Regions from separate parts of the Micromonospora musae genome, predicted to be linked through region 2. Evidence: riboswitches for the same ligand, from Rfam matches in the RefSeq annotation. Region 2 holds a riboswitch; the other holds the start of a gene.
What was found. Region 2 has a riboswitch for thiamine pyrophosphate ahead of thiE (thiamine phosphate synthase). Riboswitches for the same ligand answer to the same signal wherever they lie in the genome.
Positions count from the first base shown of each region.

Region 1: linked by a shared signal. The riboswitch ahead of D7147_RS17115 (ECF transporter S component) and the one ahead of thiE (thiamine phosphate synthase) in region 2 are both predicted to bind thiamine pyrophosphate.

Region 1 is NZ_RAZS01000005.1:514,974-529,407, forward strand. It holds gene D7147_RS17095 (acyl-CoA dehydrogenase family protein) at 1-1,071, opposite strand, end outside; gene D7147_RS17100 (DUF6328 family protein) at 1,231-1,734, opposite strand; gene D7147_RS17105 (sugar isomerase domain-containing protein) at 1,864-2,613, opposite strand; gene D7147_RS17110 (alpha/beta fold hydrolase) at 2,610-3,464, opposite strand; TPP riboswitch at 3,538-3,642, shown strand; gene D7147_RS17115 (ECF transporter S component) at 3,718-4,308, shown strand; gene D7147_RS17120 (ABC transporter ATP-binding protein) at 4,427-5,887, shown strand; gene D7147_RS17125 (energy-coupling factor transporter transmembrane component T family protein) at 5,884-6,684, shown strand; gene D7147_RS17130 (hypothetical protein) at 6,802-7,056, opposite strand; gene D7147_RS17135 (MTH1187 family thiamine-binding protein) at 7,366-7,662, shown strand; gene gndA (NADP-dependent phosphogluconate dehydrogenase) at 7,773-9,215, shown strand; gene D7147_RS17145 (thioredoxin reductase) at 9,467-9,697, opposite strand; gene D7147_RS17150 (hypothetical protein) at 9,839-10,024, opposite strand; gene D7147_RS17155 (isoprenyl transferase) at 10,137-10,943, opposite strand; gene recO (DNA repair protein RecO) at 10,959-11,759, opposite strand; gene D7147_RS17165 (DUF4097 family beta strand repeat-containing protein) at 11,862-12,689, shown strand; gene D7147_RS17170 (acyltransferase family protein) at 12,670-13,767, opposite strand; gene era (GTPase Era) at 13,993-14,434, opposite strand, start outside.
Region 2 is NZ_RAZS01000018.1:54,190-71,228, reverse strand. It holds gene D7147_RS31640 (ABC transporter substrate-binding protein) at 1-105, shown strand, start outside; gene D7147_RS31635 (ABC transporter permease) at 222-1,079, opposite strand; gene D7147_RS31630 (ABC transporter substrate-binding protein) at 1,178-2,209, opposite strand; gene D7147_RS31625 (ABC transporter ATP-binding protein) at 2,477-3,262, shown strand; gene D7147_RS31620 (LLM class F420-dependent oxidoreductase) at 3,265-4,218, shown strand; gene D7147_RS31615 (cupin domain-containing protein) at 4,215-4,514, shown strand; gene D7147_RS32550 (hypothetical protein) at 4,592-7,570, shown strand; gene thiC (phosphomethylpyrimidine synthase ThiC) at 7,812-9,404, opposite strand; gene thiD (bifunctional hydroxymethylpyrimidine kinase/phosphomethylpyrimidine kinase) at 9,422-10,207, opposite strand; partial or broken gene D7147_RS31595 (thiamine phosphate synthase) at 10,411-11,010, opposite strand; gene D7147_RS31590 (thiazole synthase) at 11,070-11,849, opposite strand; gene thiS (sulfur carrier protein ThiS) at 11,846-12,046, opposite strand; gene thiO (glycine oxidase ThiO) at 12,037-13,296, opposite strand; gene thiE (thiamine phosphate synthase) at 13,293-13,919, opposite strand; TPP riboswitch at 13,914-14,022, opposite strand; gene D7147_RS31570 (ThuA domain-containing protein) at 14,318-17,039, shown strand, end outside.

The DNA.
Region 1 (14,434 bases), on a different contig from region 2:
CTCACCGACCGCCCGGCCCCACTGCACCCGTTCGGCGGCCCACTGCCGCGCCACGTTCAACGACCACTTGCCGGCGCCCACGCACATCGCCGGCAGTGAGAGGCGACCGGTGTTGAGCGTGGTCAAGGCGATCTTCAGCCCCTTACCCTCGCCCCCGATGACGTTCTCCGTCGGCACGAAGACGTCGTGGAACCGGGTGACGCTGTTCTCCAGGCCCCGCAGGCCGAGGAAGCTGTTGCGCCGCTCCACCGTGATGCCCTCGGCGTCGCCCTCCACGACGAAGGCGGTGATGCCGCCGCGGCGCCCCTCGGCGGCCGGCACCCGGGCCATCACGACGAGCAGCGTCGCCACGGTGCCGTTGGTCGCCCAGAGCTTCACACCGTTGAGCCGGTAGCCGGCGCCGTCCTCGGTCGGCTCGGCGGTGGTCGCCAACCGGGCCGGGTCCGAGCCGACGTCCGGCTCGGTCAGCAGGAACGCGGAGACCTCGCCGGCCGCCAGCCGGGGCAGGAAACGCTGCTTCTGCTCCGGCGTACCGAACATCTTCAGCGGCTGCGGCACACCGATGGACTGGTGTGCGGAGAGCAGCGCGCCGATCGCCGGGCTGACCGAGCCGGCGAGCATCAACGCCCGGCAGTACTGGAGGTTGCTCAGCCCGAGCCCGCCGTACGCCCGGTCGATCTTCATGCCGAACGCGCCGAGGCGACCGAGACCCTGGAACACCTCGTCGGGGATGCGCGCGTCCCGCTCGATCGCCGCGCCGTCCACCTCGGTGGCGAGGTACTCCCGGAGCCGGCCGAGGAACTCCTCGGCCCGGGCGTCCTCGTCCGCGTCGGAGCTCGGCCACGGGTTGATCAGGTCGAGTCGGAACCGGCCGAGGAAGAGCGACTTGCCGAAGCTCGGTCGGTCCCAGGTGGATTCTCGGGCCGCCTCGGCGACCTGGCGGGCCTCCTTCTCGGAGACCTGCCCCGCCTCGCTCGGCAGCGGGGCCGCGGTGCCGCCACTGGTGTCGGGTCGCTCCGGAGCGCCGCCGGAGGAGCCCGGCTCGGGTCGGCTGTCCTGCGTCGTGGTCACGGCTGCCCCCTCGAACCTCGGTCCGCTGCGTCAACGTGCTCGACAAACGCCACGCTACCCCCGGTTGTTACCCAGGGGTAGCGCTGCGTAAAGATCGATTTTCGGCGATGGCGTGGGGTAAGCCGGTGAGCCGGCCGGGCCCGGTCACCAGGGCGGGGGTCAGTCGCCGGTGAGCGTACGAGGGTCGTCGTCCTCGTCGTCGATGTCGTCCTCGCCCCAGTTGCGGCGGGCGAACGGCAGCAACGCCCAGAAGCCGAGGAACCAGAGCGCGGTCAGCGCGCTGAGCACGAACGCGAGCGGACGGTCGAGGACGAAATCGGTGATCAGCAGTACCGCGCTGACCATCGAGACCAGCATGAAGGCGAGCCCACCGGAGGCCATCCGGTGGGCGAACCGGACCAGCTCCGGCTTGCGCCCCTGCCGGAACAGCGCCCGGTGGAACGCCACCGGAGAGATGATCAGCGCCGTGGCGGCCGCCGCGGCGAGCAGCGAGACGACGTAGACGTCCTTCTGGAAGTCGGTCGTCCGGGTGAAGCCGTTGCTGAACGGCAGCGTCAACAGAAAGGCGAACAGGATCTGCACCCCGGTCTGCGCCACCCGCAGCTCCTGGAGCAGATCGGCGAAGTTGCGCTGCCAGCGTTGCCGCTCCGTCTCCTTGGACACGCGCTACCTCCCGCTCCGACGCTAATGCCGACGGAGGGCGCCGCCGGCAGGAACGCCAGTGCCCGATGGCCCGTCATCTGAAACCGACTCATGACAGGCCGACGTGCCACGCCGAACGCGGGAGCCGGGTCAGGCGCCCCGGCGGATCCGGCCGGCGTAGCGGGCCTCGAGGGCGTTGTTGTGCTCGTCGCCGCCGGCGATGTTGGCCGACAGGTAGACCGGGGGCTGCTGCCCCGCGGCGAGCAGCCGGGCCACCACCTCGACCGTGATCTGCTGCGCGAGCAGGGCGGCGGTGATCGAGGAGACCGCGCCGACCGCGCCGCCACCGGGCAGCGGCAGCGTCGCGTCGCCGTACGGGGCGCCGTTGTCGAGCACCACGTCGGCGAAGTCGGCGAGCTTGCGCCCGGACGGGTGGCGGGACGTCATCCGGGCGGAGTGCTGCGCCGAGGTGATCGCCACCAGGGCATGGCCGTTCTCCTTGACCACGGAGGCGAACTCCACCATCGCGCCGTTGACCCCCGAGTTCGAGGCGAGCACGAAGACGTCCTGCGGGCGTACCGGGGCCAGCGCGTAGAGGCGGTGCGCGACCGTCGGGTCCCGCTCCAGGGTCGGGCCGAGCAGGTCGACGGGTGCGCCGCCGAGCAGCACCAGGTCCCGCAGCGCGATCCGGTTGGTGGGCACCAGCCCGCCGGCCCGACCGGCGAGCTCCATGGCGAGCGCCTCGGAGTGGCCGGTGCCGAAGGCGTGCACCACGCCGTCGGCGCCGATCGACTCGGCGATCAGGTCGGCCGCGCGGCCGACCGCCTCCCGCTGGCTCTCGGCCACCCGGTTCATCGTCTCGGTCACCATCGCCAGGTAACCCTCGGCGTTCAACGTCACAGCTCCTCCGTCCCATCCGTACGTGCATCGCCGGCGACTCGGGCCAGGATCACCTCGGCCAGCGGCGCGGGCGCCTCGTCCGGGATCCAGTGGCTCACCCCGGGCAGCTCCACGAAGCGGTAGTCGCCGGTCACGTGCCGCGCGCACTCCTCGGCGGCGCCGCGACCGATCGCGGTGTCGCCGTCGCTCCAGACGTACGTGGTGGGCACCGTCACCGGCCCGACGGCTCCCAGCGCGGCCCCCGACATCGCCCGGTACCAGTTCAGCGCCCCGGTCAGCGCGCCGGGCTCACGCATCGGCTCCGCGTACGCGGCCACCCGGGCGCTGTCTCCGACGCCGCTCAGCACCCGGCGCAGCCCGGCCGCCCGCATTCCCAGCAGCATCTTCTCCGCCGTCCCGGCCTGGCGGAAGAGCGCCATGTACGACGAGCGGGCCTTCTGCTTCGGGTCGTGCGCGAGCGCGTGCGCCATGGCGGCCGGGTGCGGTACCGACACGGCGGTGAGCGTCCGGACCCGCTCGGGGTGCGCCGCGGCGAGCGCCCAGGCGACGGCGGCACCCCAGTCGTGCCCGACGAGGTGCGCTGCCTCGACGCCCAGCGCGTCGAGCAGCGCCGCCGCGTCGGCCACCAGCTCCGGCAGCTGGTACGCCTCGACGTCGGTCGGCCGGGCACCGGGTGAGTAGCCGCGCTGGTCCGGCGCGTAGGTGCGCAGCCCCGCGTCGTGCAGGGCGGGTACCACCTCGTCGAACTCTCCGCCGTGTTGCGGGAAGCCGTGCAGCAGCAGGACGGGCTCGCCGCCCTCCGGGCCGCCGGCGCGTACCACGAACTCCAGACCACGGGCGTCGATGCGCATGATCGGCAGCCTACCCAGGTCGGGCGGCGTGGCCCGGCCCCTGCCCACGGTGCTAGCGTCTCCGTATCAATTTCACATCCGACAGGGGAGCGCACAGCGCTGAGAGTGCGGGCACGCCCGCAGACCCTCGAACCTGATCTGGGTAATGCCAGCGCAGGGAGTTCGGTCGACCTCCAGCCGCGTCGCCGTCCGGTGATACCGGGCGCGGCGTGCGTCTTCTCCTGGTTCCCTCTGCCGAACTGGGAGTAAACAGATGAAAAGCACCGACACCAATCGCTGGCGCACCATCGACATCGTGGTCGCGTCCGTGATCGCCGTCGCCTTCGGCGTCATCTTCTGGGCCTGGAACCTGGTCTGGAGCGCCACCGACGCGGCGTTCGCCTTCTTCCCGCCGGCGCAGACGCTGATCTACGGCGTCTGGCTGGTCCCGGCCGTGCTCGGTGGTCTGGTCATCCGTAAGCCCGGCGCCGCGCTCTACTGCGAGACGGTGGCCGCGATCCTCTCCGCGCTGCTGGGCAGCCAGTGGGCGAGCATCACGATCGTCCAGGGCGTTATGCAGGGCCTCGGCGCCGAACTGGCCTTCGCGGCGTTCCGGTACCACTCGTTCCGCCTCCCGGCCTCGGTGCTGGCGGGCGCGCTCACCGGCGTCAGCGCGGCGATCTTCGACTTCGTCTACTGGAACACGGCGACCGACCTGGCGAGCTACCGGCTCCCGTACGCCCTGCTCACCGTCGTCAGCTCGACGATCGTGGCCGGCGTCGGCGGCTGGGCGTTGACCCGCGCGCTCGCGAACACCGGTGCCCTGGACCGCTTCCCCGCCGGCCGCGAACGCGCCGCCATCTAGCCCCCACCCCGGGCCTCGACCCCGTTGATCAAGAGGTTTGCGTCAACGGGGATCGCGATTCTGACGCAAACCTCTTGATCAACGCTGCTGGTTCGTGGGCCGGAAGGAGGTGAGGGTGGTGAGCGGTGTCACGTTGCGGGGATTCGGGTGGCGGCACGCCGGGCGGAAACGCTGGGCCGTGCAGGGCGTGGACCTGCGCGTCGAGCGCGGCGAACGGGTGCTGCTGCTCGGCCCCTCGGGCGCCGGCAAGAGCACCCTGCTCGCCGCGCTCGCCGGGCTGCTGCCCGAGGACTCGGGCGAGCAGAGCGGCACCGTCGAGATCGACGGACTCGACCCGCGCAAGGCCCGGGAGCGCGTCGGCATCGTCTTCCAGGATCCGGAGAGCCAGCTGGTCATGGCCCGCTGCGGCGACGACGTCGCCTTCGGGCTGGAGAACCGGGGCGTACCGAGCGACGAGATCTGGCCGCGGGTCGACGAGGCGCTGCACCGGGTCGGCTTCCCGTACCACCGGGACCGGCCCACCGCCGCGCTCTCCGGCGGCGAACAGCAGCGGCTGGCGCTGGCCGGGGCGCTCGCACTGCGCCCGGGGCTGCTCCTGCTCGACGAGCCGACCGCCAACCTCGATCCGGCCGGCGCCGCCCTGGTGCGCTCGGCGATCGCCGGCGCGCTGGACGCCGACACGACGCTGATCCTGGTCGAGCACCGGGTGGCCGAGGCGCTGCCGCTGGTCGACCGGGTGGTGGTCCTGGAGGCCGGTGGCGGCGTACGGGCCGACGGAACGCCGGAGGCGGTCTTCGACGCGTACGGTGACGCGCTCGCCGCCGAAGGCGTCTGGGTGCCGGGCCGGACCGTGCCGCCGCGCCGCGCCGCCACCACCGCCGGCGCGGCGCTGCTCACCGCGGACCGGCTGGGCCTGCGCCCCCGCCTGGCCGCGACCGACCTGACCGTACGCGCGGGCGAGGCACTCGCCGTGCTCGGTCCGAACGGGGCGGGCAAATCCACCCTGGCGTTGCTCCTCGGCGGCTTGCTCAAGCCCGGCACCGGCACGGTCACGGCGAGCACGGAGCTGGCCGGTCGGGACGCCTCCGCTCCCCCGCACCGCTGGCGCGCCCCGGCGCTGGCCACCCGGATCGGCTCGGTCTTCCAGGATCCGGAGCACCAGTTCGTCACCGGCACGGTCTTCGACGAGCTGGCCCTCGGCCCGCGCCGCACCGGTCGCACCGAGGCGGAGGTCGACTCCACCGTGGACGACCTGCTCGACCGGCTACGGCTGACCGCGCTGGCGCGCGCCAACCCGTACACCCTCTCCGGCGGTGAGGCGCGGCGGCTGAGCGTGGCGACCGCCCTGGCCACCGCGCCCCGGCTGTTGATCTGCGACGAGCCCACCTTCGGTCAGGACCGGCGGACCTGGCTGGAGCTGGTCGACCTCTTCGCCGACCTGCGCGACGCCGGGCACGGTGTCGTCGCGGTGACCCACGACGCGGAGTTCGTCGCCGCGCTGGCCGACCGGCAGGTCACGCTGACCCGCCCCGCGCCGCCCGGTGACGGGCCGGCGGCTCGGGCCGGGGAGTCCTCGTGATCAGCCTCGAACCGGTCGCCGCCCCCGGAGCGCCGCTGGCCCGACGCAACCCGGTCGCGAAGCTCCTCGCCGCTCTGCTCTTCTCCTTCGTCCTGGTCGCCACGCTCGACCCGGTGGCCCCGGCGATCGCCATCGCCGTCGAACTGGCGGTGCTGCCGCTCTTCGGGGTCCGCTACCGGGTGCTCGCCCGGCGGGCCTGGCCGCTGCTGGTGAGCGCGGTCGGCATCGTGGTCACCCTGGTCCTCTTCGCGGCCGAGCGCTCGGGCCGGCTGCTGGTCGAGGCCGGCCCGGTCGTGGTCACCTCGGGTGTGCTGCTGACCGCGCTCGGCCTGGTGCTGCGGATGTTCGCGGTGGCGCTGCCCGGCGTGATCGTGTTCGCCACCACCGACCCCACCGACCTGGCCGACGCCCTGGTCCAGAACGCGAAGGCACCGGCGCGGTTCGCCATCGGCGCACTCGCCGCGTTCCGCCTCGTGCCGCTGCTCGGGCAGGAGTGGCAGGCGATCAGCATGGCCCGCCGGGCCCGCGGAGTGGACGCGGGACGCAACCCGGTGGCGAAGCTGCGGCTCTTCGTCTCGACCGCGTTCGCCCTGCTGGTCGGGGCGATCCGGCGCGGCACCCGGCTCGCGGTCGCGATGGACGCCCGGGGATTCGACGCCGGCATCGCGCGCACCGTCGCCCGACGGCAGCGGTTCACCGCCGCCGACGCGCTGCTCGTGGCCGGTGCGGTGGCGGTGGCCGCGGCCGCGCTCACCACCAGCATCGTGCTCGGGACGTTCCGCCCGCTGATCGGCTGACCGGGCCGCCCGGCCTCGGCCCGCTGGCCCCGGCCCCGGCGCGCTGGCCCGCTAAACCCGGGCGGGTACGGCCGGGTGCGGCCCACCGCCGCGACGGTGGACCGCACCCGGGACCGGTCAGCTGCGGCGGAAGGCGTACCGGCGGGGCTGGCCGGCCCGCTGGCTGCCGCGGCCCGACCCCGAACGGCCCGGTACGACCGGGGGACCGGCCTTCGGTGACGCCGTACGCGACACCGGCTCGGCCAGACCGTCGGGCAGCGGTGGCACGGCGGGCGTGACCGACAGCCGGTCGAGGTCGACAGGCGTCAGGGCTTCGACGCTCGGGGCGGGACGGGTCGTACGGGACTTCTTCGCGGTGCGCTTGGCAGGCATCCGGGCCTCCTTCTCCGCGTCCGGCCGGGCGGGAGGTGCCGACGCCGAGGATCGCGGCGCCGCACCGCCCCGGCCGGTCACGGCTGGGCGGGGACCGGGCTGGAGTGAGCCACGGTCGGAACGGGCTGGGACTGGTCCCGGGATCGGCCACGCCCGACACCGAGAAGGCGGCGGGAGGAGATGCGAACGCCCGGGAGCGCACGGACCGCGCGCACGGGCAGCGGGCCGGCTCGGAGCTGGGGCGTCATCAGCGCATGAGGTGAGGGTAGTCACCGGCCCACGTACGCGCACCCGAATTACGATCCCCCCATGCTGATCGCGTTCTCGATCACCCCGCTCGGGGCCGGTGACTCCGTGGGCGACCTCGTCGCCGAGGCCGTCCGGGTGGTCCGCGAGTCCGGCCTGCCCAACCGGACCGACGCCATGTTCACCACGATCGAGGGCGAGTGGGACGAGGTGATGGCGGTGGTGAAGCGGGCCGTCGACGCGGTCGCGCAACAGGCGCCACGGGTCAGCGTGGTGCTCAAGGCCGACGTCCGCCCCGGGGTGACCGACGCGCTGACCGAGAAGGTCGCCCGGATCGAGGCCCGGCTCGCCGAGGGCTGACCGGAAGCCGTCCCGCTACCCACCGTGACGGGATCACGATCACTGGTCCCCGCCGCCGTCCGTCGCGATAGGTTCGAAACGCGAACAGCGACAGTGAGAGGTGGCGGCGCATGGCCGAGCAGGCGAAGGCGCAGATCGGGGTTACCGGACTCGCCGTTATGGGCCGCAACCTGGCCCGCAACCTGGCGCGCAACGGGTTCCGGGTGGCGGTGCACAACCGCAACTGGGAGCGCACCCGGAGCCTGATCGCCGAGCACGGCGACGAGGGCACGTTCGTGGCCGCCGAGTCGATGGCCGACTTCGTCGCCGCACTGGAGCGGCCCCGCGCGGTGATCGTGATGGTCAAGGCCGGTGCGCCGACCGACGCGGTGATCGACGAGCTGGCCACGCTGCTGGAGCCGGGCGACATCGTGGTGGACTGCGGCAACGCGCACTTCGCGGACACCCAACGCCGGGAGGCGGCGCTGCGCGAGCACGGGCTGCACTTCGTCGGCACCGGCGTGTCGGGCGGCGAGGAGGGTGCCCTGCACGGGCCGAGCATCATGCCCGGCGGCTCGGCGGAGTCGTACCAGAAGCTGGGGCCGATCTTCGAGAAGATCGCCGCGCAGGTCGACGGGGTGCCGTGTTGCCGGCACATCGGCCCGGGAGGGGCCGGCCACTTCGTGAAGATGGTGCACAACGGCATCGAGTACGCCGACATGCAGCTCATCGCCGAGGCGTACGACCTGCTGCGGGCCGGTCTGGGCGCGGAGCCGGCGGAGCTCGCGGAGATCTTCCGCGAGTGGAACCGCGGCGAGCTGGAGTCCTTCCTCATCGAGATCACCGGTGACGTGCTGGCGCACGCCGACGCCGCCACCGGCCGCCCGTTCGTCGACGTCGTACGCGACCAGGCGGAGCAGAAGGGCACCGGGCGGTGGACCGTGCAGAGCGCGCTCGACCTGGGCATCCCGATCACCGGCATCGCCGAGGCGACGTTTGCGCGCTCCCTCTCCGGGCATGCCGACCAGCGCGAGGCGGCCCGCCGGGCGTTCCCCGGCGGCGGCGCGCAGCTGAAGGTCGAGGACCGCGACGCGTTCGTCGAGGACGTCCGCCGGGCGCTGCTGGCCTCGAAGATCGTCGCCTACGCGCAGGGCTTCGACCACATCAGCGCGGGCAGCCGGGAGTACGACTGGAACATCGACCTGGGCGGCACCGCCACCATCTGGCGGGGCGGCTGCATCATCCGGGCCCGGTTCCTGGACCGCATCCGTGAGGCGTACGACGAGCAGCCCGACCTGCCCACCCTGCTGGTGGCGCCGTACTTCGCCGAGGCGGTCAGCGCGGGCGTGCCCGGTTGGCGTCGCATCGTGGCGGAGGCCGCCCGGGCCGGGGTACCCGTTCCGGCGTTCGCCTCGTCGCTGGCGTACTTCGACGCGCTGCGCGCGGAGCGGCTGCCCGCCGCGCTGATCCAGGGGCTGCGGGACAACTTCGGCGCGCACACGTACCACCGGGTCGACCGGGCGGGGACGTTCCACACCCTCTGGGCGGGCGACCGCTCCGAAGTGGAGGCCTGAGCCGGCGGCCCGGTCGGCGGTGGTCCCGGCCACCGCCCGCCGACCCGTGCCGTCGGCGCGAGGTCGCGGATGGCTGGTAGCCCGTCGACGAGCAGGATGAGCCTGATACCTCAGCGGCACAAGTATGCCGCTGAGGTATCAGGCTCAGCGAGCAGCACCTGTGCCGGTCACGCCGGACAGCGAGCGGGCAGGCGGACGGGCCTGGCGACAGCAGGCCCGCGGACGGGCCGGGGCGACAGCAGACCCGGTCCTCACCAGGCGCGCTGGGTCTCCTCCGCCGGCGTCGGGGCCCATCCGGCGGCCGGTTCACCCTGGGCCAGCTCACCGATCTCGCCGGACCGGATGGCGACGGTGTGACCGAGTTCGGCGCAGTACCGCTCGGCCACGTCGGCGCAGACGTCCGCGACCCGCTCCCGCTGCGCGGCGTCGACCAGGTTCGCGCCCGCCAGCGCGGCCGTCATCTCGAACCGGAGATCCCGCATGACCACCCCCGCGTCAGGGACGCACCCCCGCGACACGCCCCGCGCCTCTCGATCCTAGGCGCGCCCGGGCCACATCACCCCGGCAACGCCCCGGCCCGACCGGCGCGCGGCGGACCGGTCGGGCTCACCAGAAGGTCGGGCTCACCAGAAGGCGTGCCGCTTGGCCTTCTGCGGGCGGAGGCGATCCGCGCCCTTGGCGAGCAGGCGGCTGACTCCGGAGGGGCCGCGACGGGCCTCGATCGTGCGGCTGAGCCGGCGTGCGCCGGCCGCCGCCACCGGAACGGCGATCGCCATCAGCGCCCACTGGACGATGCGCTTCTGAATCATGTGGGTTCACCTCCGTCAGTGGCTCCTGGGAGAACAGATACCCAGGGTGACGGCACGGTAAGCCTGGGCGGCGGCCCGCCCGGCAACGGGCGGACCACCGCGAACGCCGGTTTCAGCCCTGGGTCGGCGGGGCGACCGGGTTGGGCAGGGCTCCGCCGAAGCGCCGGTCGCGCTGCGCGTAGAGCTCACAGGCGTACCAGAGGTGCCGGCGGTCGAAGTCCGGCCAGAGCGTGTCGAGGTAGATCAGCTCGGCGTACGCGCTCTGCCAGAGCATGAAGTTGGAGGTCCGCTGCTCCCCGGACGGGCGCAGGAAGAGATCCACCTCGGGGACCTCGGGGTGGTAGAGGTACTTCGCGACGGTCTTCTCGTTGACCTTGGCCGGGTCGAGCCGGCCGGCGGCCACCTCGCGGGCGATCGCCGCCGCCGCGTCGGCGATCTCCGCCTGACCGCCGTAGTTCACGCAGAACTGGAGGGTGAGCGTCGAGTTGCCGCGGGACATCTCCTCGGCGGTCTGCAGCTCCGAGATGACGCTCTTCCAGAGCCGCCCCGCCCGACCCGACCAGACCACCCGTACGCCGAGGTCGACCAGCTGGTCACGGCGGCGGCGGATCACGTCGCGGTTGAAGCCCATCAGGAAGCGGACCTCGTCCGGCGAGCGCCGCCAGTTCTCGGTGGAGAAGGCGTACGCCGACAGGTAGGGGATGCCCATCTCGATGGCGCCCTCGATCGTGTCGAAGAGGGAGAACTCCCCCGCTTCGTGGCCCTTGGTGCGGGGCAGCCCACGCTCCTTGGCCCACCGACCGTTGCCGTCCATCACCACTGCGACGTGCCGAGGCACCGCGTCGGCCGGCAGTGCCGGCGGACGGGCACCGGACGGGTGCGGCGTGGGTGGCACCGGCTGCCGCCGGCCGGCCCTCATTGATCGGATCACTCGTTACTCCCTGTTCACGCCATCGGCGCCGGGCGTCGAAACGCCCCGGTCTACCAGCGGAAGCGAGCGTAGCGCGCGTTCCAGGTGCCACTGCAGGTGAGCCGCGACCAGCCCGCTGCACTCGCGTCGTACGCCGGCCTCCGCGGCGTCGGCGATCCGCCAGTCACCGCTACTCAGCGCGAACATCAGCTCGATGGTGGCCGGCGCCGGATGGGCCGCGCCGGGTGGTCGGCAGTCCGGGCACACCACACCGCCGGCCGGTACGGAGAAGGCCCGGTGCCGCCCGGGCGTGCCACAGACCGCGCACGCCATCAACGCCGGCGCCCAGCCCGCCAGGGCCATCCCCCGCAGCAGGTACGCGTCGAGCACGAGGGTGGTGGCGTGGCTGCCCTCGGCGAGCGCACGCACCGCGCCGAGGGTGAGCTGGAACAGCCGCAGCGACGGCTCCCGCTCGACCGGGGTGAGCCGTTCGGCCGTCTCGGCGACGGCGCTGGCCGCGGTGTAGCGCGGGTAGTCGCCGAGGAACCGCTTGCCGTAGAGGTCGATCCCCTCGACCTGGCTCACCGTGTGCAGCGAGCTGCCCTGGTTGCCCTTCGGGTCCCCGGCGAGCTGGAGGTCCACGTGCCCGAACGGCTCCAACCGGGCACCGAACTTGCTGGTGGTGCGCCGCACGCCCCGGGCCACCGCACGGATCCGGCCGTGCCGTCGGGTGAGCAGCGTGATGATCCGATCAGACTCGCCGAGCTTCTGCACCCGCAGTACCACCGCGTCGTCGCGGTAGAGCTGTCGGCGGTACCCGGTCATCGGACCATTCTCCCTCGGGGTACGAAATCAGGGTTCCTTCGGGGTCCGGCGGCGCCGGAACCCGGATGTGTCTGGGGCGGTGCCGGCCGTAGCGTTCTCGCCATGACCGCTCAGCGCCCCGTCGGCACCGCCTCCTCCGGTGCCGCTCTGCTCCGCCGCCGTGCCGTGGCACCGGTCGCGTTCGGTGCCGTCACCGCGCTCATCCTGCTCACCGGGTGCGACAACCTCTCCTACCGGCGCCTGGACTTCGACAACACCGAGTCGGCCCGGATCACCACGATCCGGGTGCTGCCCGGCTCGGGTGACGTGATCGTCCGGGCCACCGGCACCGCCACCGAGGTGCGGATCAAGCGGGTGGTCCGCTACCAGGGCGCCGAGCCGCGGGCGAAGTACGAGATCAAGGGCAGCGAGCTGGTGCTGGACACCGACTGCGGGTCCCGGTGCAGCGTGTCGTACGAGGTGACCGCCCCCGAGGGTGTCGCGGTGCGGGGCGAGAGCAACTCGGGCGACGTCGAGCTGATCCGGGTCGGCGCGGTGGAGCTGCAGGTCCACTCGGGGGACGTTCAGCTCACCGGTGCCAGTGGTCCGGTACGGCTGGAGGCCAGCTCCGGCAACATCGAGGTGTCCGAGGCCACCGGTCCGGTCACGCTGCGCGCCTCCTCCGGCGACATCTCGGCCCGGCGGCTGCAGGGCGAGGTGGACGCCGAGGCCAAATCCGGCAACGTACGGATCGAGCTGGACAAGGCCGCCTCGGTCCGGGCGCACGCGAACAGCGGTGACGTCGACCTCGTCGTTCCGCCCGGCCCGTACCGGGTCCGGGCCAACGGCAACTCGGGAGACGAGCACGTCGCGGTCACCGACGACCCGGCCGCCAAGCTGGTCCTCGCGGTGAGCGCCGACAGCGGCGACCTCAGGGTCGCCCAGCGGTGACCTCCGCCTCCGGGGCGGCCCGCTGCGCGGGCACCTGGTGGCCGGTCGACGTGGGCGGGCCGACGGGCCTCGTCCGTCGCCGGCCGCCGGGGATCAGCTCCGGCCGCCGCTGCGCCGCGAGGTCCTCCACCCATCCCACGGCGAGCGTCACCACGCCGACCAGGGCGAAGACCAGCACCACCCGGATCGCCAGCCCACGCGGGTCCTCGTGCGTCCAGCCCAGTGGGTCGAAGAGCGGGGTGATCGCCACCACGAACGGCATGTGCCAGAGGTAGATCGTCAGGGCCCGCCGGTTCAGCACGGTGACCACCCGCCCGAAGAGGGCGCTGCGATCGACCCAGGCCGCGCCGGCCGGTCCCCGGCCGAGCACGACCAGGATGAACGCCGTCGACCAGAGGGCGTTGCCGAGGTGGATGTCGTTGAGGTCGTAGCCGCGTGGGCCGGGATGCGTGAGGATCCACGCGCCGCCCGCCGCGACGAGCACCAGCACCGCCGGGACCAGCACCCGGTTGGCGAGCCGGCGCAGCATGCCCGCGTGGTGCGCGAAGCCCAGCATCCAGGCGCCGAAGTAGAGACCGAACTCCCGGTACGGGCCGGGGGCGTTCGGCCAGATGCCCGACTCGATCACCACGAGCAGGACGTACGGGGCCAGCAGGGTCGGCAGCGGCGCCCGCCGGAACGCCCAGAGCGCGACCGGCGAGGCGAAGACGAACCACAGGTAGTCCCGTAGGTACCAGATCGGGCTCAGGGCCATCGCCCCCCAGCCGTTGGCGGGCGGATCGGCGATCGGGAAGAGCCAGAGCAGCACGCGGGGGGTGAACGGCAGCCCGGTGAGGAGCATGGCCGGTACGAAGATCGCGGCCAGCACCCACAGCGACGGCAGCAGGCGGCGCAGCCGGCGCAGCACCGCAGCTGGCCCGGATCGCTCCAGCGAGGCGGCCATCAGCGAGCCGGCCAGCGCGAACATCACCGCCATGGCCGGGAAGACCAGGGTGAGCGAGGCGAAGCCGGTGACGTGGTAGACGACGACTCGAACGATGGCGAGGAAGCGGAGCAGGTCCAGGTATCTGTTACGCATCAGCCTGCATCTGTCTCGGGGGCGCGGCGGATGTCTCCTACCCTCCGCCGCGTTCCCGGTAAACGGCCGCACGCCCCACCCGGACGTGAATCTAGCCATACGCCCGACCGAGTAGGATCAGCCGCTCTCCCCGTACGGCCCGCCCCGGTCGGCCGTTCGACCGATGCTGATCAGCCGGACGGCGCGGCCGTCCGGCTGACCGACGGAACGAACGGGACGAGCCGGTCAGAAGCCGAGTTTGCGCAGCTGCTTCGGGTCGCGCTGCCAGTCCTTCGCCACCCGTACGTGCAGGTCCAGGAAGACCCGGCTGCCGAGCAGCTCCTCGATCTGCCGCCGTGCGGTGGTGCCGACCTCCTTGAGCCGGCTGCCCCGGTGACCGATCACAATCGCCTTCTGGCTGGGCCGCTCGACGTAGAGGTCGGCGAAGATCCGGATGAGCTGCCCCTCGGGGATCATCTCCTCCACCACCACAGCGATGGAGTGCGGCAGCTCGTCGCGCACCCCCTCCAGTGCCGCCTCCCGGATGAGCTCCGCGACGAGCACCTGCTCCGGGTCCTCGGTGAGCATGTCGTCCGGGTAGAGCTGCGGGGAGGCGGGCAGGTACCCGGTCATCACGTCGACCAGGGTGTCGAGCTGGTGCCCGGAGACGGCGCTCACCGGCACCACG
Region 2 (17,039 bases):
CTCTCCGGCCCGATCCGGATGACGCCGGACAACCACTCGGGGCTGATGCCGCAGGCGCTCACCACGCTGGTGGCGCGCAACGGCCGGTGGCGCCTCGCCGGCTGAGGCGCTGCGGTGTGGCCCGCCGTACCCGGCTCCGGGCGGTCAGGCTCGACCCCTCCGCCGGGCGCGGCGGGCCACACCATGGTTCTGATCCAGGTCGTCGACGGTCGACGTAGCGGTCAGCGGCTGCTCGTGGTCTCGCGCACCCAGGGCAGAGCGAACCGCTCGATCACCACGAGGGCGCTGTAGAGCAGGATGCTGACCAGTGCGACCAGCATGATCGCCGCCCACGCGGTGGCGGTGTCGCCGACGCCCGCGTACTGCTGGATCACGTAGCCGAGCCCGCCCTCGCCGGCCTGGAACTCGCCGATCACCGCGCCGATCGCGGCCAGCGGCATGCCGACCTTGAGACCGACGAAGATCTGCGGCAACGCGGCGGGGAGCCGCACCTTGCGGAACGCCTGCCAGCGGGACGCGTTCCAGGAACGGACCAGCTCGGCGAGGTCGGCCGGGGTGGTGGTGAGGCCGGTCGCGGTGGAGAGCACGATCGGGAAGAAGCAGAGCAGGAAGACCATCGTGAGGATGGGCGTCTGCCCCCAGCCGAGGGCCACCACCAGCAGCGGCCCCAGCGTGATCTTCGGAACCGCGTTCACCGCGACGAGCAGCGGGGTGAACATCCGCTCCACCAGCCGGGACGAGGCGAGCGCCAGCCCGAGCAGGATCCCGGCCACCATGGAGAGCGCGAACCCGATCAGGATCTCCAGCGTGGTGTCGCCGGTGTGCTCCAGCATCAGGGCCGGCTTGTCGACGAACGCGGTGAGCACGTCCCCCGGAGGCGGCAGCGCCGCCGGGTGGATCAGCTCCAGCCGGGCGACGAGCCACCACACCGCGAGGGCGATCACCAGACCGACCGCAGGCAGCAGAGCGGCGCCCGCCCCGGCGGCCCGTACCCCGACCGACACGCGTCGGCCCGGCGGCGGCCCGGCCTCCGCGGTCTCGGGTTCGGTCACCGGCTCGGCCGACCGGACCTCGGTCATGGTCTCCTCCTTCGGATCGTCCGGCCCGCGGGCCGGAACACGAGACGGGGTGCGCCCCACCGAAGTCCGGCGAGACGCACCCCGGGCGACTGCGCTGATCAGGCCTTCGGCGTCAGGCTGAAGTCGATGATCTGCTCAGGTGCGATGTTCTGCTTCAGGGTGCCGGCGCCCTGGAGGATCGCGATGCTCTTGGCCACCCGGCCCGCGTCCAGCGTGCCGAGCGCGGTGCCGGAGTTGCTCGACCGGACGTAGCCGGCCATCAGCTGCAGCTCGGCGGCGGCCGAGTCGACGTTGGTGGCGTCGACGTTCTTCTTCAGGAGCTGCGCCGCCTCCTGCGGGTTGGCCAGGCTGTACTCCAGGCCCTTCATCAACGCCGCGGTGAACTTCTTCACCATCTCCGGCTTCTCCTTGGCGATCTTCGAGGAGGTGATCAGCACGTTGCCGTAGAGGTCCTGCATCACGTTGCTGTACGGCAGCATCACGGCCTTCTTCTTCGCCACGCCCTCGATGGTGGGCTGGCCGACGACGAACTGGCCGATGCCGTCGACCTGGCCGGTCGCGAGCGTGCCGATCAGCGACTGCGCGTCACCGTTGACCCACTGCACCTTCGCCGGGTCCACGCCGGCCATCTTCGCGTACGTCGGGAAGAGGTTGCGGACCACGGAGCCGGGGGTGTCGGCGAGCTTTTTGCCCTCCAGGTCCTTCGGGGAGGCGATCGCCTTGCCCTCGAGCGTGGCGATGCCCGCCATGGTGCGCTGCTGGATCGCGGCCACCGCCACGAAGTCCTTGGCCTGGCCGTTGCCGAGCTGGAGCAGCCCACCGGTCAGGTCGATCGGGCCGAAGTCGGCCTGGCCGCCCACGATGGTCTGGATCACCGCGCCGGTGCCCTGGCCGGGCTTGATGTCGACGTCGAAGCCGGCCTCGGAGAAGAAGCCCTTCTCCTTCGCGACCCAGGCGTAGGAGTCACGGCCGAAGTTGCCGAAGGAGGTGAGGTAGGTCACCTTCTCCCGCGCTCCACCGCTGCCGCCCTTGCCCTCGTCGGACGAGTCCGAACCGTCGGAGCAGCCGCCGACCAGGGCGAGGGTGGTGGCCAGCGCGACCGCGGCGACCGTACGGGTCAGCCTTCTCATCAGTGCACCATGTCCTTTCCGACCGGGGCCGGCCGGCCGCCGGAGGGGTTGTAGCGGGATGCCGGCGAACGGGGGGCAGGTCGGCATCACCGTCGAGAGGGGACTCTTCGCGGCACAGCGTACGAGAAAGCCACCTTTGCGTTGCCAGGCGTGTCGCGTTGCGGTACGGAAACAAACTGGTGTCCACCCCGGACGGTGTGAATCGCTGGCAAACCCGCTAGCCTGTGGCGGATTTCTGACCGTCCACTCAGGGAAGGGTCGCCGCAGATGATCCGACTTTCCGGGGTGTCCCGCACCTTCGACGGCCGCGCCGGCCGGGTCGAGGCGTTGCGGGGCATCGACCTCGAGGTCGCCGAGGGTGAGTTCGTGGCCGTTCTCGGCCGCTCCGGCTGCGGCAAGTCCACCCTGCTGCGGCTGATCGCCGGCCTGCTCCCGGTCAGCGGCGGTGAGATCACCGTCGCCGGTACGCCGATCGGCAAACCCCGCCGGGACATCGCCATGCTCTTCCAGAAGCCGGCCCTGCTGCCCTGGCGCACGGTGCTCGACAACGTCCTGCTGCCGGTCGAGATCTTCGGCTGGAGCCGGGCGAAGTACCGCGAGCGCGCCCGGCAACTGCTCGACCTGGCCGGACTCGCCGGCTTCGAGAAGCGGCTGCCGCACGAGCTCTCCGGCGGTATGCAGCAACGCGTCTCGCTCTGCCGGTCGCTGATCGGTGAGCCCCGCGTGATGCTCATGGACGAGCCGTTCTCCGCCCTCGACGCGCTCACCCGCGAGGAGCTCTCCGGCGAGCTGCAGCGCGTGCACATGGAGAACGCCGCGACGATCGTCTTCGTCACCCACTCGATCGACGAGGCGGTGCTGCTCGCCGACCGGGTCGTCGTGCTGAGCCCCCGTCCCGGCCGGATCCGCAAGGTCGTCGACGTGGAGATCCCCCGGCCCCGCACCCTGGGCCGCAACGCGCACCTCGCCGACGTCGCCCGGGTCAGCGCGGACCTGCACGAGCTGCTGATGGAACGCGACGAGCCGGCCGCCGCCGGCGCGGAAGGACGATGACCATGCGGGTGACCGTCTTCATCGAGCCGCACCGCGGCGCCAGCTACGACGACCAGCTCCGCTTCGCCCAGGCCGTCGAGGCCTGCGGCTTCGAGGGCCTGCTCCGCGCCGACCACTACCGGTCCATGGGGGCGGACCCGGGCCTGCCCGGCCCGACCGACGCCTGGCTGACCCTGGCCGCCCTCGCCCGGGAGACCAGCCGGATCCGGCTCGGCACCCTGGTGACCTCGGCGACGTTCCGGCTCCCCGGACCGCTCGCGGTGATGGTGGCCCAGGTGGACCAGATGAGCGGCGGCCGGGTCGAGCTGGGCATCGGCGCCGGCTGGTACGAGCGCGAGCACACCGCGTACGGCATCCCGTTCCCGCCCGTCGGCGAGCGCTTCGACCGGCTGGCCGAGCAGCTCGAGGTGATCACCGGCCTCTGGCGCACCCCGCTCGGCGACTCGTACAGCTTCACCGGCGACCACTACCAGCTGGTGGAGGCCCCGGCCCTGCCCAAGCCGGTGCAGGTGCCCGGACCCCCCGTCATCCTGGGCGGGCGCGGCCCGAAGCGGACCCCGGAGCTGGCCGCCCGCTACGGCGACGAGTTCAACATGCCGTTCAAGTCCGTCGAGGAGACCGCCGCGGCGTACGACCGGGTACGCGAGGCCAGCGACCGGGTCGGCCGGGCGGAGTCCGGACGGGCCCCCCTGGTGCTCTCCGCCGGCATCGTGGTGGCGGTCGGCCGCACCGACGCGGAGGCCGAACGGCGGGCCGCGCCGCTGCACGTGGCGAGCGCGCTGCCGCCGGAGGACCCGGTGGTCGGCTCCCCCGCCCGGCTGGTCGACCGGATCGGTGAGTTCGCCGCCATCGGGGCCACCCGGGTGCACCTGCGGCTGATCGAACTCGACGACCTCGACCACCTGGAACTGATCGCGAGCGACGTGCTCCCACAGCTGGACGGAACGGACGGATGAGCGACGGCATCGAACTGGGCCCCGTGGGCCAGGAGATCGTGTACGAGAACGACCGGGTCCGGGTCTGGCACATCCGGCTCGAACCGGGTGAGTCGCAGCCCCTGCACCGGCACGACCACCCGTACCTGGTGGTGGCGATCCAGGGTGCGAAGAACGTGGTGCAGACGATCGACGGCACCCGGATCGACGCGGACGAGCCGACCGGCGGGATCGTCTACCGGGACCCGGGCGCGGTGCACATGCTCACCAACGTCGGGAACACGACTTATCTGGCCCGCCTGGTCGAACTCAAGTAGACACGCCGGTCGCCCGCCACCGCGTGGCGCGGCGCGCCGGTGGCGAACCGGCGCACCAGGTGCGTAACGTGCCGGACATGGCCTTTCGGACCTGGGGCAAACTGCTGCTCACGGCGCTCGGGGTGAGCGTCATGGCCGGGGCGGGCCAGCTGGGCCTCGCGTACGGCCTCGGCATCGTCCGGCTCACCGGCGCCTTCAGCGGCGCGACCGTCAACCAGTGGCCGGCCCAGCTCGTCTGGGTCGGCTGGTTCGCCGCGAACGCCACGGTGGCCGGCGCGGTGCTCACCGAGCGTCTCGCCCGCCGCGCCCCGGGGCCGAGCAGCACCGGCCGGGTGCTGGCCGTCGGCGCCGCCGCGGCTCTGGGCGCGTTCACCGTCGCGCCACTGTGCATGCAGCCCGCCCGGATGGTGGAGATCGGCTCCGTCGACCCGGTCCTCGCGGTCGGCATCTGCGCGATCCTCGGAGCGGTGGTCGGCGCCGGTGCGGCGATCGCCGTACTGCTGAACCCGCCGTTGGGGTGGAACGTGGCGGCGATCGCCGGCGCGGTCTGGCTGCTCGCGCTCGCCTCCACCTTGCCGTCACTGGGTGCCACCGGCCCGCTGCGCACCGTACGACTCGGCGTCCTCGAACCGGACGGGCTGGACGTGGACGCGGCCCAGCGGCTGTCGCTGTTCCTGCTGCCGACCGTGGCGCTGCTCGCCGGGGCGGCGACCGCGGCGCTGGCCCGCTGGCGGGGCGCGGCCCCGCTGGTGAGCGGTGCGACCGGGGTGGCCGGCCCGGTGCTGGTGGCCTTCGCCTACCTCACCGCCGGCCCGGGCGACACGATCGACCGCTACCAGGGCACGCCCTACTACGGCGCGCTGGTCTCGATCGGCGCCGGTGTCCTGGGCTCGGCCGCCGCCGCCCTGCTGCGCTGGCCGGTGGGTACCCGCACCACCGGTGCGCACGCGCTCCCGCCGAAGGGCGGCCCGCGCCGTCTGCCGACCGGCCGGACGCCGAGCGCCGGTCTCACGCCGCCCGCCCCCGGTACGTCCGACGCGCCGGCCGCCGGTCCGGCCGAGACCCGGCTGACGGTCTCGTCGACGCTCGGCGGGCCGGCGGAGCCGAACGACCCGGGCGAGGCGCCCGCCGCCACCCGCCCCACCGTCACCGAACCGACCGTCGCCCAGCCCGCCGCCACCCGGCCCGCAGTCGCCGAGCCGACCGTCGTCCAACCCACCGCCGCCGAGCCCGCCGTCGCGGTGCCGGTGGCCGCCATCGCCGAACCCCGCCCGGACGGCGGCACGGCCGCGGGCGAGGAGTCCCCGGTGGTGGGGCCGCAGCGCGGTGGCCAAGAGCTGGCCCTCGACGCCGACCGGACGCTCCCGGCCGAGCCGGACGCCGCGGCACCGCCCGCTGCCGGTGCCGCGGGTGCTGCGGGTGCTGCCGGTGCTACGACGACCCCGGCACCGGCACCGGCACCGGCTACGGCTACGGCTACGGCTACGGCTACGGACGAGTCGATGCCCGAGGCCGAGGCCACCGCCAGCGCTGAGGTCGTGCCCTCGACCGGAGCGGAGCCCGCCGAGCAGCCGGTCGAGGGCACACCCACTGAGGCACAGCCCGCCGAGGGACCGGCCACCGAACCACAGCCCGTCGAAGCGCGGGCCGCCGACTCGCAGCCCATCGACGAGCCGTCGGCCGAAGCGCAGGCCGCCGACGAGTCGTCCGCCGCCAAGTCCGTGGCTGCCGCCGCGAAGCGGCCATCCCGGCGTTCTGCCGGCAGGTCCACCGAGCCGCAGCCCGTCGGCCAACCGGCCGCCGGGCCGGCGTCACCGTCCGCCGACCCGGCGTCAGCCGGAACGGAGTCCGTCGAGACGGCGGGGTCAGTCGGTCGACAGGCGAGATCCGAATCCGCCGAGGCGGTCCGAGCGCCGAAGCCTCGACGGACCCGCAAGGGCGGGTCGACCCCGCCCAGCGCGGCGACCGACCGAGGTGATGACTCGGCTACGCAGGCCACGGAGGAGGGTGCCGCCGCGGCCACGGATCAGGGCGGGGCCGCCGCGGCCCCGGAGCCGTCCGAGCGGATCGCGGCCCCCGCCGAGCAGGACGTCGCCGCGCAGCTCTCCGCCCCGAAGCCCGCCACCGACGCGACAGGTGCGGCCCGCATGACCGAGGTCGGCCGCGCCGCCGCCGCAGCCGGCGAGGTGAAGTCGGACGCGACCAGCCGGCTGCGCCACGACGAGCCGACGACCACCCCGAACCCGTCCGACCTGGTCAGCGGGGTCGTCGACGGCGACCCGACGACCGGTGGGGAGCCGGCGACGGCGGGCTCCGCCCGGCCGGGCGGCGGCGACCTCGCCCCGACGCCGACCGCCCAGCTCGCCGAGCAGCCCGGAACTCCGGCCACGCCGATCGACGCCGGCCCGCCGGCGCCGCGCGGCGACCACTCGCAAGGCGCAGCGGTCCCGCCGGTCGGTCGCCGGTCCCCCGACTCAGCGGACGCGGCGAGCGATCCGGCCCCGGCAACTGGTCCGGCGGCCGAGCGACAGGACCCGCCCAGCAGGTGGCCGCTCTGGCCGACGCGACGGCACGCCCTGACCGACGCCGTCGAGCCTGCTCGCCCGCAGCTGCCGGAGCAGACCTCCGACTTCGCGCCCCGGGCACGACACCGGGCCCCGCTGCCCGACCTCAACCGGGCGGCGAGCTGGGAGGGCCTGGCCGACGCCGACAGTGCCGGTCCGGTCTCGACCGACGCGCCGGAGCCGGCCGAGGCCGCGGACCCGGAGCCGTCCGGCGACGACGCCCCAGCCGCCACCTCGACCGGGGACGAGGCCGTGGAGAGGCCCCGCACTCCCGAACAGGCCACGGGCCGCACTCGGGGCAGGCTCGGGCTGTTCCGGCGTACCCGCCCCCAGCCGGAGCCGGAGAGCGCGGCGGAGGAGCCGGTGCCGGCACAAGACGAGGAGTACGTGGACTGGGTGGCCGGACTGAGCCGGCCCCTGCACGACAACGAGCCGGAGCAGGAGAGCGGGCGCCGCTCGCTGCGTTCGTCCGGCCGTCACCACCGCAGCTGAGCCCGCCGTCCGGTGCGGTGGTCGCCGGGACGACAACCACACCCGAGGTGGGCGCGACCGGACGGGACCGGCGCGCCCGAGCGGCTTGGAGATTGTCGGGAAACCCCGGGGCGAGCGAGGCGGAGTCCAGGCGGCGATCCGGCAAGGCGGAGATTCGTCCGGATACAACACCGATATCCGGACGAATCTCCAACGCCGCCGCTCGTCGGCTGGGCCCGCCGCAGGGTTTCCCGACAGTCTCTTAGGCGAGCGGCAGGTAGACCTGCCCGCCCGAGGAGACGAACTCCTCGGACTTGTCCTTCATGCCGCGGGCGGCGTACTCCTTGAGGTCCTGGGTGATCTTCATCGAGCAGAACTTCGGGCCGCACATCGAGCAGAAGTGGGCCGTCTTCGCCGGCTCGGCCGGCAACGTCGCGTCGTGGTACGACCGCGCGGTCTCCGGGTCCAGCGCCAGGTTGAACTGGTCCTCCCAGCGGAACTCGAACCGCGCCTTGGAGAGCGCGTCGTCCCACGCCTGGGCGCCCGGGTGCCCCTTGGCCAGGTCGGCCGCGTGCGCCGCGATCTTGTACGCGATGACGCCGGCCTTCACGTCGTCCCGGTCCGGCAGCCCCAGGTGCTCCTTCGGCGTGACGTAGCAGAGCATCGCGGTGCCGAACATGCCGATCATCGCGGCGCCGATCGCCGAGGTGATGTGGTCGTACGCGGGTGCGATGTCGGTGGTCAGCGGCCCGAGCGTGTAGAACGGGGCCTCGTGGCACCACTCCTGCTGGAGGTCCACGTTCTCCTTGATCTTGTGCATGGGTACGTGACCCGGGCCCTCGATCATCACCTGGACGTCGTACCGCCAGGCGACCTGCGTCAGCTCACCGAGCGTCTTCAGCTCGGCGAACTGCGCCTCGTCGTTCGCGTCCGCGATCGAGCCGGGACGCAGACCGTCCCCGAGCGAGAAGGTCACGTCGTAGCGGGCGAGGATCTCGCAGAGCTCCTCGAAGTTCGTGTAGAGGAAGTTCTCCTCGTGGTGCGCCAGGCACCAGGCCGCCATGATCGAGCCGCCGCGCGACACGATGCCGGTCACCCGGTCGACGGCGAGCGGCACGTACGGCAGCAGCACCCCGGCGTGCACGGTCATGTAGTCCACGCCCTGCTCGGCCTGCTCGATGACGGTCTCCCGGAACACCTCCCAGCTGAGCTTCACCGGGTCGCCGCCGACCTTCTCCAGCGCCTGGTAGATCGGCACCGTGCCGATCGGCACCGGCGAGTTGCGCACGATCGCCTCGCGGGTCTCGTGGATCCGCTTGCCGGTGGAGAGGTCCATCACCGTGTCCGCACCCCACCGGGTGGCCCAGGTCAGCTTCTCCACCTCCTCGGCGACCGACGAGCTGACGGCCGAGGTGCCGATGTTCGCGTTCACCTTGACCAGGAACGCCTTGCCGATGATCGCCGGCTCGCACTCCGGGTGGTTCACGTTGAGCGGCAGCACGGCACGGCCGGCCGCGATCTCGTCCCGGACGAGCTCCGGCGCCACGCCCTCCCGAATCGCCACGAACTCCATCTCGGGCGTCACGACGCCCGCCCGGGCGTACGCGAGCTGGGTCGGACGACGGCCGTCCGTACCGGCGAGCGGCGTGCCGGCTCCCCGTACCGGGGCGACGTCTCCCCGCTCGGCGATCCACGGACCGCGCAGCGGCGCGAGCCCGACCTCGGGGTCGGATCCCGGCCCGGAGGTGTCGTAGAGACGCACCGGCGGGTTCTCCCCGGTCAGCGTCACCTCGGCGAACGGCACCCGGACATCCGGCCGGGTCCCTTCCACGTAGACCTTGCGTCGTGCCTGCATGACAGCCTCCCTGGTGTTCAAGCGGACCATCCGAAGTGGTCCAGCGGGCCACGTCCCGCGCCCAGCTCCCAGTGCCGCGCGCCGGTCAGCGCGCGGTTCACGTACTCCTTGGCGACGGCGACCGCCACCGGCACCGGGTCCCCCAGCGCGAGGCGGACGGCGATCGCGGCCGAGAACGAACAGCCGGTGCCGTGCGTGTGCCGGGTCTCCACGCGCGGCCCGCGCAGCAGGGTGGTGACCCCGCCGCCGTGCAGCACGTCGACTGCCTCCGCGCCGTCGAGGTCGCCGCCGGTGACCACCACGTGCGCCGGGCCGCCGGAGGCCAGCGCCTTCGCGGCGGCCACCATCTCGTCGACGGTGGTCACCGGGTGTCCGGTGATGGCTGCGGCCTCCGCGCAGTTCGGCGTCGCAACCTCGGCGTACGGCAGCAGCCGCTCGACCGCCGCGACCACGCCGAGCGAGTGCCCGCTGGTGGCGACGAGTACCGGATCGACGACGAGGTGCGGCAACCGACCGGCCCGGGCGGCCGTGGCCACCGCGTCGGCGACGGCGGGCGTGCCGAGCATGCCGGTCTTCGCCGCGCCCACGGTGAAGTCGGTCAGCACGCTCTCGATCTGGTCGGTGACGGTGGCCGGCGGGAGGGGCAGGACGGCGTCGACGCCCCGCGTGTTCTGCGCAGTCACGGCGGTGAGGACGCTCGTGCCGTACGCGCCGAGCGCCGCGAAGACCTTGAGGTCGGCCTGGATGCCCGCGCCCCCGCCGGAGTCGGAGCCGGCGATGGTGAGGACTGTTCTCGGCGTCACTGCGCTTCTCCGGTGGTTGCGGTTGAGGGCTGCGGCCGACCGTGCCCACTCCGGGCGGTCAGGCTTGATCCCTGCGTGGGCACGGTCGGCCGCAGCCCCGTCGTGGGAACCGCCGCCGGGACGCGCCGGCCGGTTGACATCGGGCTGACCGCCACGGCGGAGAGGCTGGTCGACGGGGTGACCGATTCCTGTCGGGTCGCCTTGTCGGCGGCCTCGGTCAGCGTGGCGGCTGCCTCGTGGGGGTCGTCGGCGCGCATGATCGCGCCGAGCACCGCGACGCCGGTAGCACCCGCCCGGAGACCGGCGCTGACCTGCTCGGGGGTCTCGATGCCGCCCAGGGCGAGGGCCGGGACGGGGCTTCGTTCGACGAGCGCGGCGAGCCCGTCCGGCAGCAGGGGCGGGCCGTAGCCGGGCTTGGTCCGGGTCGGATAGACGGGTGAGAGGGTCACGTAGTCCTCGGTGCTGATCCGGGCCAGCTCGACGGTGTCGTGGCAGGAGCGGCCGACCAGCCCGAGCCGGGGCGGCGGGTACGGGCCGGCGGCGGGCAGGTGCACGGCGTCGCCGTCGAGCGGGTCGGGTCCGGCGACGATCAGCGTGCCGCCGGCCTCGCTGAGGATCGCCCGCAGCTCGACCGCGAGCGCGGCGCGCTCGGCGCGGGGCAGGTCCTTCTCCCGAAGCACCACCCAGCGCACTCCCCCGGCGACCGCCGCCGCGACCACCTCGCCGAGCGGTCGGCGCGCCACCCTCCGATCGGTGAGCAGCACGACTCCGGCGGGGAGCTCCGCGGAGGTCTTGGAACGCAACGGCCCCGGGAGGGGCCGTTTCCGTCCAAGATCTACCTGCGGCGCGAGGCGCGGGTCGGTCACAGCTCCGGCCGTCCCTCGTCCGGGGTGGAGGCGAGGGCGTGGTGCCGGCGCGGGATCCGGCCGGCGCCCGCGGCCAACCGGCCGGCCTCCACCGCGTGCCGCATGGCGGTGGCCATCGCCACCGGGTCGGCGGCCCGGGTGACGGCGCTGGCCAGCATCACCGCGTCGCAGCCGAGCTCCATGGCCAGCGCCGCCTCGGAGGCGGTGCCGATGCCGGCGTCCAGGATCACCGGCACCTCCACGGTCTGCCGGATCAGCCGGATGTGGTGCGGGTTGCTGATGCCCAGCCCGGACCCGATCGGTGCGCCCGCCGGCATCACGCCGGCGCAGCCGACGTCGGCGAGCCGCCGGGCGAGCACCGGATCGTCACTCGTGTACGGCAGCACGGTGAACCCGTCGGCGACCAGCTCCTCGGCGGCGCGCAGCAGCTCCACCCCGTCCGGGAGCAGCGTGCGCTCGTCGCCGATCACCTCCAACTTGATCCAGTCGGTGTCGAACGCCTCCCGGGCCAGCCGGGCCACCTTGACCGCCTCGACCGCCGTGTAGCAGCCCGCCGTGTTCGGCAGCAGCCGTACGCCGCACCGGTCCAGCAGATCCAGCAGCCCGCCGCCCATGCCGGGGGCGGTGTCCACCCGCCGCAGGGCGAGGGTGACCAGCTCGGTGCCGGACGCGCGGATCGCCTCCTCCAGCACGCGCAGGTTCGCCGCGCCCCCGGTGCCGAGGATGAGTCGCGAGGTGAACTCGACCCCGCCGAGTCGGAACGTCATCGCGCTCACCCGCCCTGGGCGGCGCTGAGCACCTCGACCCGGTCACCGTCGCGCAGCGTGGTCGCCGGCCAGCCCGTACGGGGCACCACCTCGCCGTTGACCGCGACCGCCACTCCGCGCTGCTGCGGAGCGACCTCGCGGACCAGGTCGGCCACCGTCACACCGCCGGGCATCGTCCGCCCGGTCCCGTTCACCGTCAGTTCCACGGGTCCTCCTCACTAGTCCGGGCAGCTACGTCGTCGTCTCCGGCCGCCGATACGCCAGCGCCGCCGGCCGCCGGCACCGCGTCGGCCGCTGCAGCGCCCGTCGCCGGAGCGGTCGGGTCCGAACCGGCCGAGTCCGGAGCGGCTGGACCGGTGAACCGGTCCGGCCGGAAGGGGGCGAGCAGTGGATCGGGCCGGCCGGTGGTCACCAGGTCGGCGATCAGGTCGGCGGTCACCGGGGTGAGCACGATGCCGTGCCGGTGGTGCCCGGTGGCCGCCAGCACGCCGGGCCGACCCGGCAACGGGCCGAGGATCGGCGCGTTGTCCGGGGTGCCGGGGCGCAGCCCGGCGGCCGTCTCGACCAGGTCGTACTCCGCCAGCTCGGGCAGCACGTCCACGGCGGCGCGGAGCAGCCGCAGCACCGCCCCGGCGGAGACGTCGGTGTCCCGGCGCTCCTCGACGGTGGCGCCCACCACCACCTCGCCACCGGAGCGGGGCACCAGGTAGACCGACTCGCCGTCGGCGTACCCCCGGATCACGTGCCGGAAGCCCGGCGTCGCGCCACCGGGCGCGCGGAGCCGGAGCACCTGCCCCTTGACCGGCCGGACCGGCAAGCCGGTGAGGGCGGCGGCGCCGCAGCCGGCCGCGACCACCGTCACCGGGGCGTCCAGGTCGGCGAGCGTGCGGACCGGCCCGGGGACCAGCACCGCGCCGGCCCGTTCGGCGGCGATGCGCAGCGCGGGCAGCAGCAGCCGCGGGTCGACCTGGTGGTCGGTCCCGGCGAACGCGCCGCCGCGCACCCGCGGGGCGAGCGCCGGCTCGCGGTCCCGCAGCTCGGAGGGGCGCAGCGGGGTCACCGGCAGGCCGATCTCCTGCTGGTACGCCCAGAGTCGCCGCGCCTCGGCGAGGTCGTCGGCGGTCAGCCCGACCAGCAGGGTCCCCTCGGTGCGGTAGCCGAGTTCGACGCCGCTCGCCTCGGTCAGCTCGGCCGCGAACGCCGGCCAGCGGGCGGCCGACTCGACCAGCAGCCCGGTCAGTTCCCGTTCGCCGAAGTACGCCTCGGAGACCGGGGCGAGCATGCCGGCGGCGACCGCCGAGGCCCCCGAGCCCGGAGCGGGATCGTGCACGGTCACGCGCAGCCCGCGGGCGGCGCAGCGCCAGGCGACGGCGAGGCCGATCGGCCCTGCCCCCACCACCGCCACGTCCGCCCGGGCCACGTCGCCGGCTTGGGTCGACGTGGACCGGGCGCTCAGCACGTCAGTGCCGCGATCAACTCGGTCGTGGCGTGGGCCGGATCGGCCGCCCCGGAGAGCGCACCGACCACCGCCACTCCGTACGCCCCGGCGGCCCGGAGCGCCGGCACGTCGCTCGCGGTCACTCCGCCGATGGCGATCACGGGAACGGCGACCGCTCCGGCCACCGCCCGTACGCCGGTCACGCCGATCGGGGCGGGCAGGCCCTCCTTCGTGGCGGTGGGATGGCAGGGGCCGACCCCGAGGTAGCTGGCGCCGGCGGCGACGGCCTCGGTGGCGGTGCCCGGTTCACGGGCGGTCGCGCCGAGCACGGCGGTCGGGCCGAGCACGCGTCGGGCCGCCTCGACCGGGAGGTCGTCCGCGCCGATGTGCCCACCGGCGGCGCCGACTGCCAGCGCCACGTGCAGCCGGTCGTTGACCAGGCAGGTCGCCCCGTACGGCGCGCAGAGCGCGGCGACCCGGCGGGCCAGGTCGTACGCCTCGCGGTCGGTGGCGGAGTCCTCGACCCGGACCTGCACGACGAGTTCCGTGCGGGCGGCGCTGAGGGCAGCCCGGACCACGGCGAGCGGATCGCGCCCGGGTCGGGTGTCGGTGATGAGATGGAGTCGTCCCAGGGACGGCACGGCAACACTCCTCCCTGCGCCGGCATTACCCGGATCAGGTTCGACGGTCGGGGGCTGACAGCCCCCCTCTCAGCCCGGTCCACCGGGCTCCCGTGGGTCACTTGCTCGGTCACCGTACGACAGACCCGGCGACCCTGCCAAGGGTGAGCGCGGCAACAGTGGCGGCGATCCTCCGCCGGGCGCTTCATGCGGTCCTGTTCGGAATGTCGCCCGCTGTTGCGAAACCGTTACCGTTTGGCATCTTGCCGGATACGCATCCACCGGAATTAATTTGTTCAGCGATTCGACAAAAATATCGGTGCGGACGCCATGGCCCGGCGCCCGCACCGACCCACCCGGGACGGTCTTCGGCGAGCCGGCCCCCGCGATCCCCTGTCCACCGCGACATAGGAGGCGGCGTGTCCCGCACTCGTCGTGCCCGCTCACCCATCACCGCGATCCTGCTCTCAATTGCGCTCACCTCGACAGCCCTGCTCGGCACGTCGGCCGCGCAGGCGGCACCGACCGCCGGCCCGACCGCGGCGCGAGCCGCTCAGGCCGCCCCGCCGGCCGCCACGCCGGTGACCCAGGCGCTCCCCGAGGCGGCTCCCGCCGCCGCCGAGGCCTTCTCCGTGCTGATCTTCTCGAAGACGGCCGGCTTCCGGCACGATTCGATCCCCACCGGCATCGCCGCCATCCAGCAGCTCGGCGCGGAGCACGGCTTCACCGTCGACACCACCGAGGACGGCGGCGCGTTCACCGACGCCAACCTCGCGAAGTACCAGGCAGTCATCTGGCTCTCCACCACCGGCGACGTCCTCGACGCCGACCAGCAGGCGGCCTTCGAGCGGTACGTGCAGGCCGGCGGCGGCTACGTCGGCATCCACGCCGCGTCCGACACCGAGTACAGCTGGAGCTGGTACGGCGAGTTGGTCGGGGCGTACTTCGCCAGCCACCCGGCCAACCAGCAGGCCACGGTGAAGGTCGAGGACCACGCCCACCCGGCCACGGCCGACCTGCCGGCGCGCTGGTCCCGGTTCGACGAGTGGTACAACTACCAGTCGAACCCCCGCCCCGACGTGCACGTGCTGGCGAGCCTCGACGAGACCAGCTACTCCCCGGGCGCGGGCGCGATGGGTGCCGACCACCCGATCGCCTGGTGTCAGGACTTCGACGGCGGCCGCTCGTGGTACACGGGTGGCGGCCACACCCGCGAGTCGTACGCGGAGCCGGAGTTCCTCGCCCACCTGCTCGGCGGCATCCGGACCGCGGCGGGCGTCGAGAGCGCCGACTGCGGCGCCTCGCTGACCTCCAGCTTCGAGAAGGTCACGCTGGACAGCAACACCAGCAACCCGATGGAGCTGGACGTCGCCCCGGACGGCCGGGTCTTCTACGTCGAGCGCGACGGCCGGGTGCAGATCGTCAAGCCGGACACCGGCAACACGGTCACCGCCGTCGACCTGGACGTCTTCACCGGCAACGAGGACGGGCTGATCGGCATCCGCCTCGACCCGGACTTCGCCACCAACAACTGGGTGTACCTCTACTACGCCCCGAACGACGGGGTGGCGCGCAACCTGCTGTCCCGGTTCACGGTGACCGGCGACACCATCGACCTGGCCAGCGAGAAGCAGGTGCTCCGGGTCGACACGCAGCGCAACACCTGCTGCCACGCCGGCGGGAGCATGGCCTTCGACGGGGCCGGCAACCTGTACCTGGCCACCGGTGACAACACCAACCCGTTCGAGTCCGACGCGTTCAACCCGATCGACGAGCGGCCGGGTCGCCAGGACTACGACGCGCAGCGCACCTCGGGCAACACCAACGACCTGCGCGGCAAGGTGCTGCGGATCCACCCGGAGGACGACGGGACGTACACCGTCCCGAGCGGCAACCTGTTCGCGCCGGGCACCGAGCGGACCCGTCCGGAGATCTTCGCGATGGGCTTCCGCAACCCGTTCCGGATCGGCGTCGACCCGGGCACCGACACCCTGTACGTCGGCGACTACGGGCCGGACGCCGGTTCCGCCAACCCGAACCGCGGCCCGGAGGGCACGGTCGAGTGGAACATCGTCGGCACCGCGGGCAACTACGGATGGCCGTACTGCACCGGGGCGAACTACGCCTACAACGACTACCAGTTCCCCGCCGGCCCGAGCGGGCCGAAGTTCGACTGCGCGGCGCCGGTGAACAACTCGCCGAACAACACCGGCCTCACCAACCTGCCGCCGGCCGTCCCGGCCACCGTCGACTACGACTACAGCGGCAACCCGCTCTTCCCCGAGATCGGAGGCGGCGGCGCGCCGATGGGCGGCCCGGTCTACCGGTACGACGCCGAGCTGAGCTCGGACCGGAAGTGGCCGGCGTACTACGACGGCAAGGCGCTCTTCGGCGAGTGGAACCAGTCGAAGATGTACACGATGCAGGTGACCGCCGACGGCAAGTCGCTGGTGGACATCAACCAGCTGCTCACCGGCATGAGCCTGATCCGGCCGATGGACTTCGAGTTCGGCCCGGACGGCGCGCTCTACCTCATCGAGTGGGGCAGCGGCTTCGGCGGCAACAACGACAACTCCGGCGTCTACCGGATCGACTACGTCGCCGGTGACCGGGCCCCGATCGCGGTGGCGAGCGGCGAGCCGACCTCCGGGCCGGCGCCGCTGACCGTCGCCTTCTCCAGCGCCGGTTCCCGCGACCCCGACGGCGGCACGCTCAGCTACGCGTGGGCCTTCGGCGACGGGCAGACCAGCACCGAGGCGAACCCGACGCACACGTACGCCGAGGCCGGGTCGTACACGGCGCAGCTCACGGTCACCAACCCGAAGGGGCGTACCGCGGTGGCCAACGTGCCGGTCACCGTGGGCAACACCGCCCCGACCGTGAAGATCGAGTTCCCGCCGGACGGGGGCTTCTTCGACTGGGGTGACCAGGTCCGCTACACGGTGCAGGTGACCGACCCGGAGGACGGCGAGATCGAGTGCGACCGGGTCCAGCTCCAGGTGCTGCTCGGCCACGACGAGCACGCCCACCCGCTGGAGCAGCACACCGGCTGCACCGGGCTGGTCCAGACGTCGCTGGCCTCCGGGCACGGCGCGGAGGCGAACGTCTTCGCCGTCTTCGAGGCGACCTACACCGACCTCG